Regions from separate parts of the Paenarthrobacter sp. TE4293 genome, predicted to be linked through region 2. Evidence: predicted binding sites of a transcription regulator. Region 2 holds the regulator's gene; each other region holds the start of a gene.
The links. Region 2 encodes Rex, which represses fermentation and respiration genes when NADH is low (regulators of the CRP and FNR family bind a similar motif). Its sites were predicted from a motif close to CTTGTGAANNNNTTCACAAG; they were not measured.
Positions count from the first base shown of each region.

Region 1 (4,626 bases), on a different contig from region 2:
CGGCCAAGCCGGGACAATGGCTCCTGGCGCGAGTATGCCGAGCTGAGTTCGAAGGCGCTGATGCCCAGCCCGTAGCGCTGCTCTTCGTGGAGGTGCAGCACGAAACCGTTCGCTTCCATGACGCCCAGCAGGTGATAGACGCTTGAGCGGGGCAAACCCAGCGCTGTGGCAATGTTCGATGCCGCCATGGGTCCGCGCCGCGATGCCAGCAGTTTCAAGATCCGCAAGGTGTTCTCGGCGGCAGGGACTTTTGAGGTGGCCTTGCCGGGTGCCACTGGCGACGTTGTCATGGTTCCTCACTGCTCGTCTTAGCGGGAACCCCCGAACCAGACTGTCCGGTATCCCGTACTCAAGCGTGCACCCTGTGGGGCTGCGCAGCCAACCCGGAGGGCTTGCTCGGTGTCTGGAGTATCAGACAGTTCTGGGGCTGAGGCAGGCAGGACTTGAGCGGGGGCTACGGCTTGGGCTGTGGGGCAGCACCCGCGGCGCCAGGCTTACCGGAAGCCGGCGCCACACCCTTTCGGCGCAGCAGGAACGTGATGGCGCCGGCAGCGGCCAGAACCAGCGCCACGATCAAGCCAATGGTCCAACCTCCCAGCCCGGTGGAGGAAGCTGCCAACGGAGCGGCCGCTTCCGGCGACAAAGACTCCGTCGACGCCGATTCGCTGGGCCACGTGGCAGCCGTCGGAACGTCGACATCCGTGATGTCGGGACGTTCAGCGTCGACGGGCCCGCCGTCCGGCGCCTCGCCGGTTACGTCAAGCTCGACGGCGGAACCTGGGGCCTGCGGCCATGGCACCACGTTGGGGGCTGCTTCGAACAACCCGGAAGAGTCATCCCGCGGCACATTCAGGGGAAGTTTCCCCCGCGCCTGCTCTGTCTCTGCGGCGGCCTTCGCTGCTTCGGCAGCCCTCGCCGCCTCCGCCTGGCGCGCTGCTTCAGCGGCCTTGGCGGCGTCAGCCACCACACCGGCGTCGACCGCTGCCTTGTCAGCCAGCCCGGCGAGTTCGGCGATCATGGCGTCAATCGAGGCAACGTGGGCGGCGGTAGCTTCGTCGCGCTCGGCAGCGGCAAACTGCCCGGCGGTGGCAAATGCCCGAAGATCAGCCCGGCTGCCCTCCAGCGCTACGGTGGCGGCCGCCCGTCGTTCCGACCCCTTGTCAAGAGTGGCGTAGGCAAGGATGCGGTTGTCCAGGTCTTGCGCAGTAGCGAACCCATACTCAAGGAAAGAGCGGACATCTGCGTGGTTGGTGGAGCCCAGGGCAATATCCGCGGCTTTGTTGACGTGACTGCCGCCCTGGGCCAGTAGTTGATAGACCCGCTGACGGTCCGCGCCGAACGCGGACACACCGCTTGAGTCCCGTGCAATGGCTTCCGCGTGGCCCTTGGCCACGAAGTCCTTGATGGCCGAATCCCCACCCACCAGGGCAGTCGCGGCGGCCTTCTTCACTTCAGGCGTGCCGACCAGTGCGAGATCCAGGGCGACCTGCCGGGCTTCCTTGATCAGCGCGTCAAGATCGGCACCGGGAGCGGTGAGGGTCGACAGGAGTCCGGGCAATTCCTTGGCGGCTTTTGCGAAGGCTTCCTTGAACGGCTTCTCGGAAGCCACGCTTGCGCTGTCCAGGACATTTCGCGGAACGGCCCGGGCACTCAGGAGGTCGCGATCAGCAGTCAGACGTGTCGTGTCTGCTTTGCGGGCGGCCGCGGCGGTGTTTCGCGCTTGCTCCACGGCCGCTTTGGCCCGATCAGCAACTGCTGCGGTGCCGACAGCGTTGGCCTTAACGTCGTCTTTGACCTGCTGGAGCAGCGAAGTCACGGCGGTCGCCTCGGTGTGATGGTCTGCGGCGACGAACCGGCCGTAGCGGAGGAAGTCCGCGATTGCATCAGGGTTGTTGGTATCCAAGGCTGCCTGGGCTCCGAGCGTAACGGCAGCTACGGGGGAATCGGTCAGGTAGGTTACGGCCTCCCGGTCCTGCCCTTGAGCAATATTTCGCCAGCCTTCAAGAACGAACTTCTCCACTGCTTCGTCGCCGGACTCCAGGACCTTCGATGCAGCAGCCTTAATCCGGGGGTTCTCCACCTCAGTGAAGAACGTCGCCGCAGTGCGCAGATCGCCATTCCACGTCTGGGCCCATCCCACCGAGAGGAAGCCGGCGATGATTGCGGGATCATTCGCCGCCAGGACGTTCTTGGCCGACGAGCGAACATGCGCGCTCCCCCGCTCCGTCAGCTCGGTGACCACCTGCTTGCGGTCCGCTGTCAGCGGCACGTCCTGGCCGCCGTCGACGAATGCCTGGATCGCATCGCTGCCCCCAGCAAGGGCCGTCGCCGCAGCGGCGCGGGTCGCGGGTCCACCCGTCCTCCACAGCTCAAGGACGCCCGCCGCGTCCGACGCCCGCTCCACGTAGGGCAGCGGAGCCTGCGATGCGACCGGGACCTCAAAATCGGGAATGTCGTAGGCGTGCGCGGGGGCAGCAAAGAGCAGGGACGCCCCGGCCGCGAGGGCAACAACGGCAGCGGCCCAACGGCGTCGTGCGCCTCGAAGTACGGAAATCACAAGTCCCCCATCCGGATACGGTGGCAGCGCTGCATTCAAGGGGGGCGACGCTGAAAGCGAGGGATGCCTGACCGTTTGATGAGCTGTCCGCGGTCATCATATCCAACCAGAGGCTATGACTTTCGCCACTCATCACAACCACCCCGACCGGGCAAAACTGCGGTGTCTGCGATCAAAGACACCAAACCCCCGTGAGTCCGATCACAAGCGCCCCAAAAGTGATCTGCTGGATAGCGATCCCCTCCCAAAGACGAGAAGGTTTTACTATGCAACAAACCAAGCTGGCTGCGGAGAGCTCTGTCCTCCAAGCCGCGGGTACGGCGCTCAGCCGAGGCCTGAACGTCCGCCACATCCGCTTCATGGCACTCGGTTCCGCTATCGGCACCGGCCTCTTCTACGGCTCGGCCTCCGCCATCCAGAAAGCCGGCCCGGCCGTCCTGTTGGCCTACATCATCGGCGGCGCTGCCGTGTTCATGGTGATGCGCGCCCTCGGCGAAATGGCCGTCCGACACCCCGTGTCCGGCTCCTTCGGCCAATACGCGTCCAGGTATCTGGGACCGTTTGCGGGCTTTGTGACCGGGTGGACTTACGTGTTCGAGATGGCAATCGTGGCCATTGCCGACGTCACTGCCTTCAGTATTTACATGGGCTTCTGGTTTCCGCAGGTGGACAGATGGATCTGGGTGCTCGCAATCATCCTTTTCCTGGGCGCCATGAACCTGCTCAGCGTGAAGGTGTTCGGTGAGCTGGAGTTCTGGTTCTCGCTGATTAAGGTGGTGGCGATTATCGCCATGATCGTCGGTGGTGCGGCGATCGTTGTGTTCGGTTTCCAAACGGGCGACGGCGGTGGCGTGGCACCGGGATTGGGGAACCTCGTGAACCACGGCGGTTTGTTCCCGAATGGTTTCGAGGGGCTGCTGGCCGCGTTCGCCGTCGTGATGTTTGCCTTCGGCGGCATCGAAACGATCGGCATCACCGCGGGCGAAGCGGCCGACCCCAAGAAAGTCATTCCGCAGGCAGTCAACACTGTGCCGGTCCGCGTACTGCTCTTCTACGTACTGACCCTCGGCGTGCTGATGAGCATCTTCCCGTGGAACGAGATCGGCAGCAGCGGCAGCCCGTTCGTGCAGATCTTCGACGGCCTGGGTATCCCTGCTGCCCCGCACATACTCAACGCCGTGGTCATCACTGCCGCTCTTTCGGCCATCAACAGCGACATTTTCGGTGCCGGCCGCATCCTGTTCGGCCTCGCCCAGCAGGGCCACGCGCCCAAGAGTTTCGGCAAGATCTCCCGGCACGGTGTTCCGTGGATGACCGTGGTGATGATGGGCGGGATCCTGCTGGTGGGCGTCGTATTGAACGCCGTCATTCCGGAAGATGTCTTTGTGCTCATCGCCTCCATCGCGACGTTCGCCACGGTGTGGGTCTGGGTGATGATTCTTGCTTCGCACGTGGCGATGAAGCGGGAGATCAAACGCAAGGGCCTTCCGGCGTCGGAATTCGGTTCTCCGCTCTGGCCCGCTGCGTCCATCCTGACCATGGCGTTCATGGCGATGGTCATCGTGATCCTGGGTGTTTTCGAGGACACGCGGGTAGCCCTGTATGTGGGCGGAACCTGGCTGGTCCTCCTGTTCGTGGCCTACAAGCTGTGGGTCCGCGGTGGCGGCCTGCGGCGCGCAGAGCTGGTGGACGAAACCTCCTAGAAACCCCGCGCCGAAGTGACAGTTAATGCCAATGTTCACGCCGAACATTGGCATCAACTGTCATCTCGCGGAGCTGCTTAGACGGAAGCAGCGGCGGAACGCACGGCCTCGGACAACGGAGTCGACGGGCGGCCGATCAGCTTCTGGAGGTCTCCGCCGGTTACCAGGAGGTCGCCCCGGGCGATGCCCAGATCGGAGTCGGCCAAGATCTCGGCGAAGGCTTCCGGAACACCCACGCTGGTGAGCAGGCCGGCGTAGCCAGCCGCGGGGAGATCGTTGTACACCACTGTCTTACCGGTCGCTGCGCTGATTTCCGCGGCGAGCTCATCCATAGTGAAGGCCTCATCGCCGCCCAATTCGTACACT
Region 1 is NZ_JBNJRY010000007.1:113,174-117,799, reverse strand. Features, by position in the region: gene QF015_RS15220 (IclR family transcriptional regulator) at 1-290, opposite strand, end outside; gene QF015_RS15215 (ALF repeat-containing protein) at 455-2,557, opposite strand; gene QF015_RS15210 (amino acid permease) at 2,824-4,260, shown strand; gene QF015_RS15205 (SDR family oxidoreductase) at 4,338-4,626, opposite strand, start outside.
Region 1: the regulator Rex is predicted to act here: its motif matches at 2,746-2,765, upstream of QF015_RS15215 (ALF repeat-containing protein).

Region 2 (4,626 bases):
CCACAAGGTACGCTTCCGAACTCATCTGGTGAGAGGGGGTTGGCCGGGTGGGGTGGTTTGGTGAGAGGGGGTTGGCCGGGTGGGGTGGTTTGGTGAGAGGGGGTTGGCCGGGTGGGGTGGTTTGGTGAGAGGGGGGTCAGATGCGGGGGCCGCGGAACCTGGAGAAGCCACGCCACAAGCCGTAGATCGCTCCGCCCACCGTGGCGGCCTTGAGCCCGAGCGTGGCTGCCCGGCGACCGGCTCGGAAGTCATACACCGGCCAGTTGTTCTCGCGCGCGTGGCGGCGCAGCTTGCCGTCCGGGTTGATCACAACCGGGTGGCCCACCATGGTGAGCAAAGGGATGTCGTTGGCTGAATCGCTGTAAGCCCAGCAATGATCCAGGTCCAGGCCCTCCCGATCGGCGACGAGTTGGACTGCGATCGCCTTCGCAGGACCGTGCAGGATGTCGCCCACGAGCTTCCCCGTGTACATTCCGTCTTCTACTTCGCCCACCGTGCCCAGGGCGCCGGTCAGGCCAAGGCGTGTGGAGATGACCGTGGCGACCTCGATGGGTGTCGCCGTCACCAGCCAAACCTTCCTGCCGACCCGGAGGTGCTGCTCCGCCAGGGCCTTGGTTCCGGGCCAGATCCGCGACTCGATCATTTCGTCGTAGACTTCCTCGCCCAACGCCTTGATGTCGTCCACGGAAATACCTGCGGCCAGAGTCAACGCGGAGTCACGGACGGAGTGGACATCCTCCATGTTCTCCCCGCGCATGACGAACTTGAACTGTTTCCAGGCGAAACCGGCGGCCTGCTGAAGCGTGAACGCTTTGCGTTCATACATTTTGCGGGCCACGTGGAAGAGGCTCGCACCCTTCATCAAGGTGTTGTCGACGTCGAAGAAGGCGGCTTCGCCAGTGCGCTTCTGCACTGAGTCGTTGTGCACTAAGGCATCTGCGACCACGGCGGCGTTCTTCTCCTCGGGCATGCCTTGAGTCTAGTCAATTGCCCGTGCCCCGCGCTGACGGCACCCGGGAGCGGAGCGGGACGGTTACCGTTATTCCATGGCTATTCCCGACGTCGTCCTCCTCACCAAAGCTGACTGCCACCTCTGCACGGAGGCGCGTGCCGCCGTCGAACGCGTCACGAAAAGCCTTGGCGTGCAGTGGACCGAGCAGAAGATCGACGGCGACCCCCAACTGCAGGAGCGCTTCGCGGAGGAGATTCCCGTGGTCCTGGTGGATGGCATCCAGCGCGATTTTTGGACCATCGATGAGCAGCGGCTTACCCGGACCCTCAAGAAAGTCCTGGAGGGCTGAGGGTGCGGTTACCCGCAAGTAATGGCTTTTGTTGAGTCCGGCCGGGGGTCATAGAGTGGAACAACAAAGCGACGCAATGGAGAATACCGTGACTGCGCTGGAACCGTCCCCGGAAGCAACAACCGGGGATAACGAACCTGCCACCAAGCAGATCCCGCCCGCGGCTGTGGCCCGGATGACTCTCTATTTGCGCGCGCTCAACTCCCTTTTGGCCGAAGGCGTCGAGCGGGTCTCGTCGGATGCGTTGGCGGAAGCATCAGGGGTGAGCTCGTCCACGCTCCGCAAGGACCTTTCCTATGTGGGCTCCTACGGGACGCGCGGCGTCGGTTATGAGGTGCAGTACCTGAGCCGGCACATTGCGGCCGCACTCGGCCTGACCCACGACTGGAAAGTCGCGATTGTCGGCGCTGGTAACCTCGGCAAGGCCCTGGCCCGCTATGGCGGCTTTGAGTCCAGGGGCTTCGATGTCGTAGCGATCTTCGACGCCGACCCTATGGTGATCGGCAACGAAGTCGGCTGGCTGCGGGTCAGCGATTCCGCCGAACTCGAGCGGGTCCTGGAGCGCACCCATACCAACATGGTGGTGCTGGCGTTGCCGGCCACCGTGGCCCAGGCTGTGTGCGATCGCGTGATCGCTGCCGGAATCCGGAGCATCCTCAGCTTCGCGCCGGTGCTCCTGCAGGTCCCGCCGCACGTCAACCTCCGGAAGGTGGACATGGCCACGGAACTCCAGATCCTGGCCTACCACGCACAACGGGCGCAGACACCGGGCCAGGCTGTATAGCCTGGGCCGGGTCCGCGCCCGCGTTGAAGTGTCTGAAGACCAGGGTGTTTAGCGGCCGTACGGGTTCTGGTACGGTGCGCTGAACGGCTGGGGCTTCCGGAAGTACGGAGCCGACGCCGGCAGGTACAGCATGACAATTGCCGCAACTCCCAGCAGGATGACAATGAGCTGCAGGATGCCGTAGGTAGCGCCGAACTGGAAGAGGCCAGTGAGGCCGAGGACCGAGATGGCGGCGAACACGGTGCCCAGGATCCTTGCCCAGTTCTTGCCCTTGCGAACCGGGAAAGCAACCAGCGCGTAGAGGCCGAGGCCAACCACGGCACCTACAATGGCGCTTACGCCGATGACGCCCCGCATGCCTTCCATGGAGCCTTCGGGCAGGTCGGTACCCTGTTGCACGGCCTGCTGGTTCATGGCGTTGATAAAGGCGTCAGCACCAGTGGTTGCCAGGAGCAGCGAGCTGATGGCCGAAAGAACACCGGCGGCACAAATCATCCAGAAGGCGTAGTTGACCATCGGCGGCACGGCGGTGGGGCCGGGCTGCTGGCTGGGCCAGTTGGTGTCCTGGCCGTATTGCGGAGCGCCGGGGACCTGACCGTACGGGGAGGCTTGCTGGCCATACTGCGGGGAAGCGGGGCTCTGCTGGCCGTACTGCGGTGCGGCGGACTGGCCGTACTGCGGGGCAGCGGGGGGAGGTGTCTGCTGGCCGTACTGCGGCGCAGGGGGAGCGGTCGGCTGCTCGGGCTGGTTGGCATCGCCCGGGTTTGACGGCGGGTACGGAGGGTTGCTCATGGCATTCCTTTGCTTGTTCGACTGCTGGTGCGGCCGCCGGGATCAGCAAAATGACCCTGCCCCCAGCGTGGTTCTGCTTCCACCGTACCTCCCGGGTCTGACGCTGCAGATGATCACACGCAGGTATTTCGGGCTCACAGCAAAAATCATCATGTTGGCTTACGCCTTCATGATGAAGGCCGCGGCACTCCGGAAGGATTTACCGCGGCCTTTTGCCGTCACGAGGTCGTTCAGGGAACGACGGCGGCAGTCACGTCAGCGCTAAGCGTGACCCTTGACTGCCTTGAACCAGAGCTGCGAATTCGGCAGCCACATCAGGACTACTGCTACCGCGCTGACCAGGAAGCCGAACCAGTTGCTGCCAAGGCCCGTGCTTGATCCGCCAGCGCTGGCGGCACTGAAAATGGTGAGGAGCAAGGAGACGCCGGCCACGATGGTGAGGGCCAGGCGGGCCCACTCTTTGCCTTCCTTCATTTTCATCGCCAGGATAACCTGGGCCGCTGCGACGGCGAGGCTGAGGATCAGGATAATCAGGAGGATGGCCGCTACTCCGGGGGCAAAAGCGAAGAGGGCAATGATCGCGAAGAACCCGATGAGCCCGAAGAGCAGCCCCAACAGTCCTGAGATCACCCAGATGAAGTAGGACACCTTCAGCTCGGTGGGCAGGCCCTGGGTCTTGAACATGCCCGAAAAACCACCCTGTGGCATGACATCGTTGAAGCTGCGTGGCCCGTCGGTGGGCATTTCGAAGTGGAAACCGGGCTGTCCCGGGGCTGGCTGTCCAGGTCCTGGCTGGGCTGGACCGGGCTGAGCCGCGCCGGGCTGGGAATACTGCCCCGGTTGCGACGGCGGCTGGTAACCCTGCGGAGGTTGGTAGCCCTGCGGAGGCTGGTAACCCGCAGGAGGAACGTTGCCGGGCTGCGGAGGCTGGGAGCCGGGCTGCTGTGGCTGTGGTGTTTCGTCTGGGGTACTCATGGCATCACTGTAGACCGCGGGTTGAAGGTTGCATAGGAAATTCGCAGCCAATTCGCAGCTAAAGACAGGCTGTTTGCCGAACAATTGCGGGGTGACTTCTGGAGATGCGAAACGGCGCCCCCACACTGTGCATCAGTGCGGGCGGCGCCGTCTTGCGGGTCAGGATCCGGGGATCCGGGCGACCTGCCTGGACTATGCAGCAGCCGGAGCGATGAAGGCCAGTTCGAGGTTGATGACAACCTTGTCGCTGACCAGTACGCCACCGGCTTCGAGGACGGCGTTCCAGGTGAGGCCGAAGTCCTTGCGGCTGATGGTGGTTTCACCGGAAACACCGGCGCGGGTGTTGCCGAACGGATCCACGGCCACGCCGTTGAATTCGGTTTCGATGGCAACTTCCTTGGTGACGCCCTTGATAGTGAGATCGCCCACGAGATCGAAGCTGTTGCCGTTGGCCTTGACGTGGCGGGAGACGAAAGTGATCTCCGGGAACTTCTCCACGTCGAAGAAGTCTTCGCCCTTGACGTGGCCGTCACGGTTGACGTCGCCGGAGTCGAAGCTGGCGGTCTGGATGGTGGCGTTGACCTTGGAATCGGCCAGGGTTTCGCCAACTTCGAGGGTGGCTGAAGCGTCCTTGAACTGGCCGCGGACCTTGCTGATGCCTGCGTGGCGGACGGTGAAGCCAATCTCGCTGTGGGAAGCGTCGAGGGTCCAGGTGCCGGTGGTAACGCTGGCGGGGAGAGTCATCATGGTGTTGCTCCTTATGGTGAGTGGAAG
Region 2 is NZ_JBNJRY010000003.1:455,385-460,010, reverse strand. Features, by position in the region: gene QF015_RS08420 (HAD family hydrolase) at 137-970, opposite strand; gene QF015_RS08415 (glutaredoxin family protein) at 1,047-1,301, shown strand; gene QF015_RS08410 (redox-sensing transcriptional repressor Rex) at 1,378-2,085, shown strand; gene QF015_RS08405 (hypothetical protein) at 2,134-2,877, opposite strand; gene QF015_RS08400 (hypothetical protein) at 3,139-3,852, opposite strand; gene QF015_RS08395 (YceI family protein) at 4,045-4,596, opposite strand.

Region 3 (4,626 bases), on a different contig from region 2:
GAGTTCGTTCTGTCCATGAAGCTCGTGCTCATGGCGTCCTTGCGCATGGCTCTTCGTCGACTAAGAAAGGCCCTCTTGGGGTGAAGAGGACGTATTCCAAACTATGGGTGATGCACGGCACAGCCCTAGCTCGCGGGGGATTTCCTAACACTTCCTTAGGTTTCGGGTGAGGCCGTACAGTGCTCGACGGCGGCCGCTCGCCTTCAGTTCCCTCGGGGTTTGGGCATGCCGGCGTCGTTGAGGTGCACCAGCTTCCACGCGGCGAGACGGCCAACACCGGCGGCGACGGCGATGGACAACGAGAACAGCACCGGACCGGTTGGCGAGAGTCCACCAAACGGGGCACACATAAGCAGACTCCCGGCGAAAAATGCGGCAACATGAAACCACTGATTCCGGACCCGCCGCAGGGCCAAGCCGAAAAGGGACCCCGCCGCAGCGCCGATTGCCCAGACGGGGAGGAAGCTGTAGATGAAGAAGATGATGGCCCACTCCGGACTCTGACTGGACAGCAAAATGCAGAACGTCAGGTGCGCCACGGCGATTCCCATAGCCAGTCCTTTGCCACCGAGCACCACCCGGTCCTTGGACCCGTATCGCCAGCCACTGGATGGGACTGGCGCTGCCAGCCCGTACTCATTTTCGTCGGTCCATGGTTCTTGGCTCATGGCTACCTTCCTGGTGAGGTGAGAGAGGGTTCGGCTGGAGGGGCGGTTAGGTGAGAGAGGGTTCGGCTGGAGGGGCGGTTAGGTGAGAGAGGGTTTGGCTGGAGGGGCGGTTAGGTGAGAGAGGGTTTGGGGTGCGCTTTGTCGATGTGGTTGAGGGCACCGGCCAGGGTTGGGTGCTCAAACGCGAACCCGGCGTCGAGCAGTTTCCGGGGCTCCACCCAGCGGCTTTTGAGGACCAGCTCGGTCTGGGTCCGAATGAGGACCGCCCCTGCCTCAAGCAGCCAGGCCGGCGTTGGCATGCCAAAAGGGACACCCATGCTTTGCCGGACCAGTGACATCAGTTCGCGGTTGTCCACAGGGTAAGGGGTTGCCGCGTTCACCGGGCCGGTCAACTCACCGTGAGCGTCAACGAACAGCACAGTGCGGAACAAGTCCTCCACATGGATCCAGCTGAACTTCTGCGTGCCCGGGCCCATGTGACCGCCCAGGCCAAACCGGGCAAGGTTCCGGAGGGGGCTCATGACGCCACCGGCCCCCAACACGATCGCAATGCGAAGGGGCACCTTCCGAGTGTCCGGGGCAACGGCAGTCGCCAATTCGTCTTCCCAGGCACGGGCCACGTCCACGGAGAAGCCGCTGCCCAGCTCACCTGAGACCTCGGACTGTGGATGATCTTCGGCGTGCCGGTAGATGGTGCCGGTACTTGAGTTGATCCAGGTCCTGGGCGGTTCGGCGCACGCAGCCGCAGCCCGGCCCAACGTCCGCGTGGTCAGAACCCGGGAGTCCAAGATCTCGCGCCGATGCCGCTCGTCGTAACGGCAATTCACGGACCGTCCGGCGAGGTTCACCAGCAGTTCGGCGCCGTTCAGCACTTTGGTGATGGCGGCGTCGTCGTCCCACTGCGCGTCAGCCGACGCGCCACGCCCAACGGTCCGGACCTGCCACCCCTCCTCAAGAAACCGCCGCTGGAAGTAGCTGCCGATGAATCCAGTCGCGCCTGCGATCACCACGGTCCGCGGCTTCACGAGTCCTCCTTGACGTTGCGGACGAGTCCCAGGACGTCGTCGAAGACCTTGCTGACTCCCGGAATCTTCGCGAGCGACAGGCCGCGGGCCACCAGAGGTGCGGCACCGTCGATCAGCTTGCGGGTGCGGCGTTGGCCCTCGGATTGGTCGTAAACCCAGAACAGCGCGACGCCCATATAGGCCAGCCACAGCAGTTCGGGCAGGTCGCCGCGCAGCTTTTTCGCGACAGCGGGGGAGGAACCCTCGACGGCGGACCGGAAGATCGCGAGCGAGGCCTCGCGGGCGGCGGTGGACGCCTTGCCGAACGGGTTGACGGGCGACGACGGTCGGATCGCCGTCGCGATGAAGTCCGAACCGAACTGGTGGTATGGCTCCATGACATCGATGCCGGTGTGGAGCACAGCCTTGAGTCGGCTTGCGAGATCCTGAACGCCGTCGAGTGCCTTGGCTGCGACGACTGCGTGTTCATCCTGGACCTGGATGTACAGCTCCTGGACCAGTTCGTCCTTGGACGCGAAGTAATAGTAGGCGTTGCCGACCGAGACTCCGGCCTCCTGTGCGATGGCGCGCATGGTGGTCTTTTCGAAGCCGACCTCGCGGAACATCTTCAGGGCGACGTCGGCCACCAGTTGGCGGGTCTGCTCACTTTTTGCTGCCATTCGATTCCCCGTTGATTGTTTTGAACGTGTTCAAGTTTGAGTATCGCACAGTTTCTGAACGCGTTCAAAAGAAGCGGGGGCGGGAGGTGAGAGGGCGTTGGTGGGGAGGGGGTGGGAGGTGAGAGGGCGTTGGTGGGGAGGGGGTGGGAGGTGAGAGGGCGTTGGTGGGGAGGGGGTGGGAGGTGAGAGGGCGTTGGTGGGTGGGAGAATAGGACCGGTGCCGGGCCGAAAGCCCCACCAACCACAGTGCTAATACAGCGGGGCACCTCACCCAAGGAGCCTGCGCCAACCACTACGAAATGGATGACCCATGCCCTCGCCTTCCGGCTCCAGTACTTTGAGTAAGCCCGCTCCGCGCTTCGCTTCAATCGGTTCCCCGTATTTCGGGATCATGTTGGCCGTCATGGCCGTGGTGCTGATCCTGTCCAATATCGGCGCGTCGAAGGGTGTGGTGCTCGGACCGATCATCACCGACGGCGGGTTCTTCCTGTTCCCGCTGGCCTACATCCTGGGCGATGTCATGAGCGAGGTCTACGGCTTCAAGGTCGCGCGCAAGGCCATCATTACCTCGTTCGCGCTCTCCGTGTTCGCGTCCCTCTGCTACTGGATCATCATCGTGCTTCCCGGCTTCACCGATGAGTACGGAACGGCCAAGCAGGCAGCCATCGAAGGCGCGCTTGGACCCGTCCCGCAGATCGTCCTCGCCTCGCTGCTCGCCTTCCTGGCAGGGCAGACCATCAACTCCTGGATACTGGTGAAGATGAAGGCCCGCACGGGCGAGAAGAGCCTCTGGGCCCGCCTGATGGGGTCCTCGGTGGTGGGCGAATTCGTGGACACCCTGATCTTCTGCAGCATCGCGGCGTCGGTCATTGGCATCACTGACGCGGGCTCATTCTTCAACTACGTCCTGGTGGGCTTCGTCTACAAGACCGCCGTGGAGTTCCTGTTCGTGCCGGTCACCGTGCTGGTTGTCGGCTGGATCAAGAAGCGCGAGCCCAGCTACGGGGTAGCCGCGGCCTAGGCTTGCGCCGAGTTCGCTGGAACCGTGTGAGTTCGCCGGAATCTTCCGCACGCGCACGCACGCTTCCCGCGATCTCGGCGCCGGAGCGCCACCCTACGAGTAGTACCGGCCCAGCGTCTCGGCCTTGAACTCGAAGAAATCCCCGGATTCGATGGCCAAGCGGGCGTCGTCCACCATCTTCACCACGAAGCGCTCATTGTGGATGGAGATCAGGGTGGCCGAGAGCATTTCCTTGGCCTTGAACAAGTGGTGGATGTAAGCCCGCGAGTAGTTCACGCAGGTGTAGCAGTCGCAGCCGTCCTGCAGGGGTCCGAAGTCCGTTTTGTACTTCGCACCCGACAGGTTGAACCGGCCAAACGGTGTGTAGAACGCGGAATTCCGGGCCACGCGGGTGGGGGAAACGCAGTCGAAAGTGTCTGCGCCGTTCTCGATCGCGGTGAAGATGTCGTCCGGTTCGGAGATCCCCAGCAGGTGCCGGGGCTTGTCCTCGGGAAGTTCCTCGTTGCACCAGCGCACGATCGTGCCCAGGTTTTCCTTCTCCAGTGCGCCGCCGATCCCGTACCCATCAAAGGGCATGGCACCAAGATCCTGGCAGGCCTTCCGCCGGAGGTCCTCGTACTGCGCGCCCTGGATCACGCCGAACAACGCCTGGTACGGCTTGCCCGCACGGGAAGAGGTCAGGGACGCGTGCTCCTCCAGGCACCGAAGCGCCCATAGCCGCGTCCGTTCCAACGACTCTTCCTGGTACGCCCGCGAATTCTGCAGCGTGGTCAGCTCGTCGAAGGCGAACATGATGTCCGCGCCGATCTGGTGCTGGACCTGCATGGAGATCTCGGGGGAGAAACGGTGCCTGTCCCCGTTCAGGTGCGACTTGAACCAGACGCCGTCATCGTCAATGTGCGCCAGCCGTTCCTTGCCCGGTGCTACGGCGTCGTCGGGTCCGGATGAATCGACGTTCTTCATGTCAATGACCTTCTTGAACCCCGAGCCCAGGCTCATCACCTGGAATCCCCCGGAGTCGGTGACGGTCGGCCCGGACCAGTTCATGAACGCGCCCAGCCCACCGGCGGCGTCGAGGATCTCCGGACCCGGCTGCAAGTACAGGTGGTACGCGTTGGCAAGCACAGCCTGGGCACCGAGTTCGGCGATGGACTCAGGCAGCACTGCTTTCACGGTGGCTTTGGTCCCGACGGCGATGAACGCGGGAGTCTGGATGGTCCCGTGCGGTGTGGTGATGGTTCCGGTGCGGCCCA
Region 3 is NZ_JBNJRY010000006.1:190,123-194,748, reverse strand. Features, by position in the region: gene QF015_RS13940 (hypothetical protein) at 204-668, opposite strand; gene QF015_RS13935 (TIGR01777 family oxidoreductase) at 779-1,693, opposite strand; gene QF015_RS13930 (TetR/AcrR family transcriptional regulator) at 1,690-2,352, opposite strand; gene QF015_RS13925 (queuosine precursor transporter) at 2,663-3,373, shown strand; gene tgt (tRNA guanosine(34) transglycosylase Tgt) at 3,467-4,626, opposite strand, start outside.
Region 3: the regulator Rex is predicted to act here: its motif matches at 2,404-2,423, upstream of QF015_RS13925 (queuosine precursor transporter).